DNA from 3 places in the Paenibacillus sp. Negev47 genome. Region 3 is predicted to be linked to each of the others. Evidence: predicted binding sites of a transcription regulator. Region 3 holds the regulator's gene; each other region holds the start of a gene.
The links. Region 3 encodes NrdR, which represses ribonucleotide reductase genes. Its sites were predicted from a motif close to AACACNATATATNGTGTT; they were not measured.
Positions count from the first base shown of each region.

Region 1 (3,260 bases), 1.7 Mb from region 3:
CCTCCAGTTCAATCTTCCGATAAGCTGGAAGAGTGTGATAGACCGGGATATGGAATGAATTCGTATAATACTCCCGATCATTAACTCCAGGAATGAGGCCATAACGCTCTCTGTCGATCTTTGTGAACTTGCCGGACAAACCTTCAGCAGGCGTGGCAAACAGGGTGATGTTCAGGTTATGCTGCTCGCTCATCCGATCACAGAACTCTCGCATGGTCCGAATAATGTTCAGCGCTTCACGATGTACATGCGTGTCCTGCCCATGATGACGCCCGTAGAGAGCTGTCATACATTCAGCGAGACCGATAAAACCAAGGGATAACGTACCGTGTTTCAGCAGATCCGCAACAGGTTCATTGGAAGCGAGTTGCTCTCCACCTTCCCATACACCCTCCCGCATCATGAAATCGGATGCCTTGGCAGGTTGCGCGGTCTGGATTCGGTAGCGATGTAACAGACCGTTAGCAGCATTATACATTACGGATTCCAGTGCGGTGTAGAATCCTGCCCGATCCGCAACGGCTCTGCTGCCTTGGCAGATACCAAACCGGATGCCGAGCTTAACCAGATTAATAGTGTTGAAGGACAGGTTACCCTTACCACTCTGGCGATTACGTCCAAATCGATCAGCCAGTGTACGTGTACGGCATCCCATGGTGGCGATGATCGTATCCGGATCTTCCGGATGATAGAAGGGGAGATTGAAGGAGGCATCCACATTGACAAAGTTGGGATACATCCGCCGGGATGAACAGGTGACTGCGAGACGGAACAAGTCATAGTTCGGCTCGCCTTGAGCCTGATTGATGCCCTGTTTGCACTGGAAAATATGTTGAGGGAACACGGGTGTCTCCCCGTTACCCAGACCGCGGATGGTTGCTTCCAGCAACGAGCGTGAAACCAACCGACCTTCCGCTGATGTACATAATCCATAGTTCAGTGAAGTGAACGGAATCTGACCACCTGCACGACTGCTCATCGTATTCAGGTTATGAATCAGCGATTCAGCAGCTTGTCCTGTCTCCAGTTCAGTCTCTTCATAGGCGAAGGCATACGCCTGCGGGCACTGATTCTTCGCTTCGATACTATCCAGATGAAGCTGTTCATCCCCGATCAGGACATTTTCACCGAAGAGACGTTGTCCTTTGCGGTAATGTTTGCGGAACGATCGCTGTACATAGGGAGCCAGATCCCAGTCAATCTTGTTGGCTGACACACCGCCATATTGACTGTTCTGTTGGGACTGGAAGATGATCGCAACCAGGGCCATGGCAGACATGATCGTCTGAGGTGTGCGAACCGATCCGTTACCTGTATTGAAACCTGCAGCCAGAAGACGGTCAAACGGGATAAAGATGCAGTTGGTCGTTCCGAGTGCATACTGATCCAGATCGTGCACGTACAGATCCCCGTTCTCCACAGCTTGAGCAAGCTCTTCCGGCAACACATGACGCAGAGCATGCCACTTGGCGGTCTCCGAACCGAGCCTGCTCATCTTGCCGCTGAAGGAGTCTCCGTTCAGATTGGCATTTTCCCTCAGCGTATCGGCATCTTCTGCGCCAATAATTCGTCTTCCCAGGTCGGATAATAGATCGGATGCCGGTGGAGTGGCATACTCAAGCATGTTCATGTAAGGTTCCTCCTAAAATGATTTGGATATCATTCAATTTCCGTATAACACTATATGTAGATTCTTCTCATCCATTTATAAACTATATGTGGTTTTTTTGGTGTGATAATGATCACATACCTTACAGGACAAAGTGGACTTTCCTTTAATTGCTGTGGATAAAGGTTCCTAAAGTCTGAGCGGAAGCGTATAATTTCTAGTTATCCTGCAAGCATAATATCCGAAGTCGGCCAAGATGGACTCTGATCAGTCTGAAAAGGCGTTTTCCCATAACTTTTCGTTTGTTAAACCATCCGTTAAGACCTGTTTTTGACCGCAAATGGGCAATAAGCAGGAGTATGATTCTCATATATTTCTACGGTGTTAATCATATAAGTATAGATTGTGACAGCTATTCGGATTTGACATTCTGCAAGGTGTCTCTTCTCTGATGCGCAGATGGGAGATGGATGTGCGTATGACTTCAGGTTCGAGTGTAGCGCATGAGTGGATCAAGGAAGGCTTCAAGCCGGATGTGGCCGTTGTAGATATGGGACTTCTGGAAGGCGGAGTAGTTGATTTTGTACATGAGCTGAAGCAGCGCGTGGAAAATCTGCCCGTCATTGTTCTGGTTCCCTATGGCATGCACATTGACCTGCATGAAGCGGAAGCCTTTGATGCTGTTCTGACGAAGCCGGTCAGACAAGCTGATCTGTTGAATGCATTGAGTATTACGCTGCCTTAATCGAGTAGACAAATTAAGGTATTCTCTTTTTAATTTTCCATTTTCTGAACCAAAACTCTTTTCATCCGAGCTGGTTACGTTACAATAGAATGTGAACTTCATCTTTATAACCAACAGAGGAGGATGTACATTGGATTATCGCAGATTGGGTGGAAGCGGACTGAAAGTAAGCGAGATCAGCTTGGGAAGCTGGCTGACGTACGGAGGGTATGTGGAACGTGAAAATGCGGTGAAATCAATTGAAACTGCATTCGATGAAGGCATTAACTTTTTTGACACAGCCAATGTATACGAACGGGGTGCAGCAGAAGAACTGCTTGGGCAGACGCTCAAAGCCTACTCCCGTGACTCCTATGTACTTGCAACCAAAGTATTTGGAAAAATGGGGGATGGTCCGAATGACCAGGGTCTGTCTCGTAAACATATCATGGAGCAATGTGAAGCCAGCTTGAAGCGCTTAGGCGCTGAATATGTGGATATCTATTATTGCCATCGTTATCATACAGAAACACCGATCGAAGAAACACTGCGTGCGCTTGATGACCTGGTACGTCAGGGCAAAGTATTGTATGTTGGCGTCAGCCAGTGGACTGCGGCTCAGATGGAAGCTGCTTTGGGTACAGCAGACCGCCTGCTTTTGGATCATATCGTGGTCAATCAGCCGGTGTACAACATGTTTGACCGATATATCGAAAATGAGATTATTCCGCTGGGTGAGCGCAAAGGCATCGGACAAGTCGTATACTCCCCGCTTGCTCAAGGTCTATTGACCGGAAAATATACGTCCGTTTCCGATATTCCGGAGAACAGCCGTGCTGCCAAGCTGGGCTGGGACGAAGGAAAGATCAATGCAGATCGCATCGGAAAAGTTCGTCAACTGATTGAGGTGGCGGACAAGCTGGATCT
Region 1 is NZ_CM177754.1:6,331,366-6,334,625, reverse strand. Features, by position in the region: gene AC4G47_RS28400 (anaerobic ribonucleoside triphosphate reductase) at 1-1,630, opposite strand, end outside; gene AC4G47_RS28395 (response regulator) at 2,037-2,354, shown strand; gene AC4G47_RS28390 (aldo/keto reductase family protein) at 2,485-3,260, shown strand, end outside.
Region 1: a site for NrdR is predicted at 1,677-1,694, ahead of AC4G47_RS28400 (anaerobic ribonucleoside triphosphate reductase). Genes of this name have one in related genera too.

Region 2 (3,260 bases), 140 kb from region 3:
ATAGGCCTCTTTTGCCATGAATCCATACAGTTTATCCAGAAATTCAAGGCATTCCGGGCTGCCATATCGAATACGCAGCTTGATCATCAGCTCTGCCAGTCCCATCGTGCCAAGTCCAACTCGGCGTTCACGTTGTTGATTCAGTCTGTTTTCCTCAAAATGGTAAGGTGTTGCATCGATGACATTGTCCAAAAACCTCGCCGAGATGCGAGTGGTTTCCGCCAGTTCGTCCCATGCCACATCATGATTCGTTTCATCGTAGAATTTGGACAGATTGATCGCTGACAGATTACATACACCCCAGCCAGGCAGGCCCTGTTCCCCGCAAGGATTAGTACAAATGATCGGATTAAAGTACCAGCTATTGGACATCTGGTTATAGTACTCCATGAATACAACACCGGGCTCTGCCGACTTCCATGCTGATTCAATAATGGTATGCCAGATTTCACGCGCCTTCAGCGTATGATAGTGTACCACCGAATGTCCTCCGGCTCTCCACTGCTGCATATCCCCGTTCCACTCGGTATCATAGTCCGGATCGTTCGTATCGGGGAAAACCAGATCCCAATCTCCGTCCTGCTTGACAGCCTCCATAAATGCGTTGCTCACACATACAGAGAGATTGGCATTCGTCACCTGCCCCATGGTTTGTTTTACGGTAATAAAATCAAGCACATCCGGATGCCAGTCATTCATCATCAGCATGAGTGCACCCCTGCGACTTCCGCCCTGTTCAATCAATCCGGTCGTATAACTGAACAAGCCACCCCAGGATACAGAACCGCTGGATGATCCATTAACACCTTTCACCACCGCCCGTCGAGGACGTAAAGAGGACAGATTAATACCTACGCCTCCCCCGCGTGCCATAATTTCGGTCATCTCGGTCAGGGTTCCCATGATGCCACCTCGACTATCCTGCGGAGACGGAATGACATAACAATTGAAGAGAGTCAGCTCATCGCTTGCACCCGCACCCGCAGCAATGCGGCCACCGGGCACTAATTTCCAGTCTTCCAACACGGAGCGGAACTTGGACTCCCACGTTGCCTGCTGGTCCGCTGTGGATTCGACAGAAGCCATCGCTTTGGCAAGACGGTCCCACATCTCTTCCGGTGTTTTTTCTATATTGAGTGTCAATTTCTCTACGTTCGTCTCGATGATCTCTCCACTTCGAGTCCTTACTTGTACAAGCTGACCCTGACGTTCTATAATTTCGCCCACTTCCTTGGTTGGGAACTTGGGATCATCCTTCGTTAATACCAATACAACATCCCCGACCTTGGCATGATTCGAGTCCGCGTCCTTCCAAGCGTATCGGTCCAGAAATATTTTTTCGCTAAGTCCTTCTAATTTGTAAGATCGTTGGCTCGTTTTCATCGTCACGTTCAACCTCCCCGGAATAACAGCTACATGGTTCACTATACGAATAAAATATGATTGAATACTACATATAGTGATATAATTCAAGTATAATACACCATATATTGATTTTCCATGCGACTTTTATCACAGACCTTTTTTTACAGACTCCCCTGCTAGGACAAGCTTCTTCACAGACCCTCATACGCACGCATACGACATCTGTGAATTTTTTGGGACAGAAAAAAACTGGGGATAACAGCGATTGGAAGGTTGTTCTGTCATCGTAGTGTCCATGTAAATAAACTGTAGTTCAACTTATACAGTTATGAACTGCCTCTCATTCGTCCATACTATTACCTACGAATAGAACGTCATCACGTATGGCAGGGGAGGAAGCACCATGAACCGGAAAAACCCGCACCGCACGAATCAACCTGTAGCCGAACTGCCCGTTCCGTTGGAATTCGATCGGAGCTGGATTAATCAATTGGAATCACGACTGGATAAAGGAGGTCCTTGGGGGGATTACCGACTCTTTCAACTTGGTATTCAGGCCGAAGAAACCAACCTGATTCCCAATTTTGACGAGATCCAATGTTTGAAGCATCTACAAGGCCTTACCCCACTCCCTCACCAGATGGACACTGCACGCAGAGTATTATTTGAAATGTCAGGCCGAGCCATTCTCGCCGACGAGGTGGGGCTTGGCAAAACCATTGAAGCCGGTCTCATTCTGAAAGAATATATGGTTCGAGGTCTCGTATCCAAGGTGCTTATTCTCGTGCCTGCCTCACTTGTGTTGCAATGGGTACGAGAGTTGAATTCAAAATTTGGCATCCCTGCTATTGCCCAGAAAAAAGCTTATTCCTGGCAGAATGAAGTGGTTGTTGCTTCCATGGATACAGCCAAACGTGACCCGCATAAAGATATGCTGCTGAATACCGATTACGACATGATCATTATTGACGAGGCGCATAAGCTCAAAAACAAGAAAACAACCAACTATCAATTCATGTTGAAATTGCGCAAAAAGTATTGTCTACTGCTTACAGCTACACCTGTGCAGAACGATATGAGTGAGCTGTTCAATCTGATCAACTTGCTGAAGCCCGGTCAACTGGGGCGGCAGGGTGATTTTGCAACCAACTTTGTCGTCGACAAACGTGTTCCGAAAAATCAGGAACAGCTCAAGAACGAACTATCCAAAGTCATGATCCGTAATCGACGCGGCGAAGGCCCCGTTCAATTTACCAAACGGAACGTCTCCAACGTGAATCTGCAACTATCGCCCGAAGAACAGGCGTTATACGATGGCGTGACTTCCTTTGTTAAGGACCAATACCAGGAAGCTGGCGGCAACCTGAGCAGCATGCTCTCCCTTGTCACATTGCAACGTGAAGTGTGCAGCAGTCGGGATGCTGTATTCGTAACACTCGTTAATCTGTCGAAGAAACTTCCACTGGACTCTCCCCTTCGGGACAAAATATGGGAACTCGTGGCCCATATTAAAGCGATCAAGGAGAATACCAAAGCCGAGAAAACGATGGAACTGGTTCGCAACATGAATGAAAAAGTAATTATCTTCACCGAGTACCGGGCAACGCAGGAGTATCTGCTGAACTATTTCCGCAACAACGGGCTTACGGCTGTCCCCTATCGGGGTGGCATGAATCGGGGCAAAAAAGACTGGATGATGGATCTCTTCCGCGGGCGTGTGCAGGCCATGATTGCAACCGAAGCGGGTGGCGAGGGCATTAATCTGCAATTTTGTCACCATATGATTAACTTCGATCTGCCCTGGAACCCTATGCGGGTGGAACAGCGGATTGGGCGGGTACATCGGCTGGGACAGCAGAATGACGTGAACATTTTCAACCTGTCCACAACCGGAA
Region 2 is NZ_CM177754.1:4,508,237-4,511,496, forward strand. Features, by position in the region: gene AC4G47_RS20115 (adenosylcobalamin-dependent ribonucleoside-diphosphate reductase) at 1-1,383, opposite strand, end outside; gene AC4G47_RS20120 (DEAD/DEAH box helicase) at 1,769-3,260, shown strand, end outside.
Region 2: a site for NrdR is predicted at 1,447-1,464, ahead of AC4G47_RS20115 (adenosylcobalamin-dependent ribonucleoside-diphosphate reductase). Genes of this name have one in related genera too.

Region 3 (3,260 bases):
ATGATTATGGGAATAATGAAGCTGTTATGAGGTGAAACGATGAATATAGGCTTAACCGGCGGGATCGCGACAGGCAAAAGCAGTGTTTCCGCCAATCTCGCCAGTAAGGGAGCGTTGCTCATCGATGCAGACGTTATTGCCCGGGAAGTTATGATGCCCGGGCATCCCGTGTTGGCTGCCGCTGTTAAGCGGTTCGGACAAGCCATACTGAACGAAGATGGAACACTGGATCGGAAAAAGCTTGGAAGCATTGTTTTTCAACAACCAGAGGAACGAAAGGCATTGGAGGCCATCACACACCCGGCAATTCGTAGAGAGATGCGTGAACGGGCTGCCGCATACGCGGTGCAATATCCGGATAAACTTGTGGTATCTGATATTCCTCTGTTGTACGAATCGGGTCTGGAAGATGGTTTCGAGGAAGTCATGGTTATATATGTTCCAAGACTTGTGCAACGAGATCGCTTGATGAGTCGGGATGGAATGACTGCAGAACAGGCTGAGGCTCGAATGGATGTACAGATGGATATTGAGCGTAAAAAGCAACTTGCAGACATTGTCATTGATAACAGCGGCTTATGGTCAGAGACGGAGCAGCAAATTGACTCATATCTACAGCGTAAGGGCTTGCTATGAAAATATTGCGCAAGAAACGTGTACTGCTGTTGATGTTTGTGTCCTTTGTATTGGTGCTATTTCTGAATACAAACTGGATGGCATGGTTCTATCCGATTCATTATAAGGAAGAGATTCGTGCCCAATCCCAGAGCTATGAGGTTGATCCGTTTCTGATTGCTTCCATAATCAAGGTGGAGACCAATTTCAAGACAAGCAAGGAATCCAAACGAGGAGCCATTGGACTCATGCAACTGATGCCGGACACAGCCAACTGGATACTGGAAAAAGCCAAAATTCCCGACACTTCGCTGGAGGAATTGAAGCACGAGCCTGAACGAAATATTCAGTTAGGCACATGGTATCTGCGGAATCTGTCGGATCAATTCGATGGCAACGAAGCGGTGATGATCGCCGCCTATAACGCGGGTCCAGGCAAAGTGAACAGTTGGCTTAGAGATGGTGTATGGGATGGCTCATTCGATACGGTGAAAGATATTCCTTTTGGTGAGACGCGTCACTATGTACAAAGGGTCATTTACTATTATAATCAGTATGTAAAGATCTATAATACGTTCTGAGAATATAAGTAAAAGCACAGAGCAGGCCGGTTGTTCACCGGCCGCTCAAGTGCTCCTCTGTAGCGTATTACGATGCAGATATTATTGGTATTGACCTGCCAATTGCTGTTCTGCAATTGTTACCAGACGCTTCGTGATGTATCCACCGATCGAACCGTTCTCGTAAGAAGTCATGTTACCTTGGTATCCGTCTTGTGGGATGCTGATTCCGAGTTCTTGAGCAACTTCATATTTCATTTGCTCGAGTGCTGCGGAAGCTCTAGTTACTACCAGGTTGTTGGAGTTACCATTGCTTTGTGCCATTGCTGTTCACCTCCTCGCGGGTTGGTAAAAGTATTATGTGTCGGCAATGCTTTTTTCATTACGAAATCAGTACAGGGAATATGTGGTAAAAAGTAAAACATGGGAAGTGATCTGATTTGAAATGTCCTTATTGTGCTTTTCTGGGCACCAAAGTCCTTGATTCAAGGCCGGCCAATGAATCAAAATCGATTCGTCGCCGTCGTGAATGTGAGCAATGCGCCAGAAGATTTACAACGTTTGAGATGATTGAGGAAACACCATTGATCGTCATTAAGAAAGATGGCAGCCGGGAAGAGTTCAGCAGGGACAAGATTCTCCGCGGGCTTATTCGTGCCTGTGAGAAACGTCCGGTCTCTGTTGAGACGCTGGAGATGATGGTATCTGAGGTAGAGAAGTCTCTACGTAATACAGCCGATGCTGAGGTCGAGAGTCGCCAGATTGGTGAGCTATTGATGGAGCAGCTGTTTCCAGTTGATGAAGTGGCGTATGTGCGCTTCGCTTCTGTATATCGCCAGTTCAAAGATATCAATATGTTCATGAAAGAACTGAAATCCCTGTTGTCCAAAGACAATCTGGAGGATTAGTGAAGTGGGTAAAGGGAGAAGAGCAGTCTGGGGTTCCAGTCCGTATTGTGCCAGTGAAATCGGTTGTTCTTCTCCAATCACTTTGGATCATGAAAAAGTGATTGACAGCGAAAGCTGGATTTTATATGATATAGAAGTCGCCTGTGGAACATAGCAGTGCTGGACAAGTTATCCATTTCATATCCTGGGGCCTTAGCTCAGCTGGGAGAGCGCATCGCTGGCAGCGATGAGGTCAGGGGTTCGATCCCCCTAGGCTCCATACTCAAGAACGCCATCACGTTATGTGATGGTGTTCTTTTTATATTTTTGTGTAACTACTAGCCTATGATTGATTCTGTGTAAACGCTTTATTTTATCGTGGACAAAACTAACATATAGGTGATATATTGTTTCTGTAAGAAACAATATTATTTTTAACGCATATTATTCGAATGTTCTTGAACATTACGAAGGAGTGGGATAAATATGAGTAAAATCGAGACAACAATTGAAAGCTTTGACGGTACTCGGCTATATTCAAGTAAGAATTTAGTTAGTGATGCGAAGGCAGCCGTGGTCATTGTTCATGGTCTATGTGAGCATGCAAGTCGCTACGATTATGTGACGGAACAACTAAATAAACGCGGTTTTAATGTATATCGATTCGACCATCGTGGTCATGCCAGATCCGAAGGGCAGCGTACGTTTTACAAGGATTTTCACCAAATCATCGATGATGTGAATGTCATTGTTGAAGCGGCGTTGCTTGAGAGCGGGGATACCCCTCTATTTGTCATCGGGCATAGTATGGGAGGTTTTGCATCTTCTTCATTTGGAACGAAATACCCAGGCAAAGTCAAAGGCATTGTACTATCCGGAGCGCTCACTCGCTACAATACAAAAGTTGCAGGAGAACTGCCCATGGATCTTCCTGCAGGCACGTATTTCCCGAATGAGCTGGGTAGCGGCGTATGTAGCGATCCAGCAGTTGTATCCGCTTACGCGAACGATCCGCTGGTGGAAAAGCAGATCTCTGTAGATTTATTTAACAGTTTTGGAAATGGCATAGCATGGCTGAAGGAGAACGCCAAGCAGTTTACAGATCCCATACTTGTTCTGCATGGGGCCAATGACGGGCTGGTCAGTGAACAGGATTCTCGTGACTTTTACGGGGATATCGCTTCAACAGATAAAACAC
Region 3 is NZ_CM177754.1:4,644,378-4,647,637, reverse strand. Features, by position in the region: gene AC4G47_RS20825 (manganese efflux pump) at 1-30, shown strand, start outside; gene coaE (dephospho-CoA kinase) at 40-636, shown strand; gene AC4G47_RS20815 (lytic transglycosylase domain-containing protein) at 633-1,196, shown strand; gene AC4G47_RS20810 (alpha/beta-type small acid-soluble spore protein) at 1,278-1,499, opposite strand; gene nrdR (transcriptional regulator NrdR) at 1,616-2,083, shown strand; tRNA gene AC4G47_RS20800 (tRNA-Ala) at 2,270-2,342, shown strand; gene AC4G47_RS20795 (alpha/beta hydrolase) at 2,549-3,260, shown strand, end outside.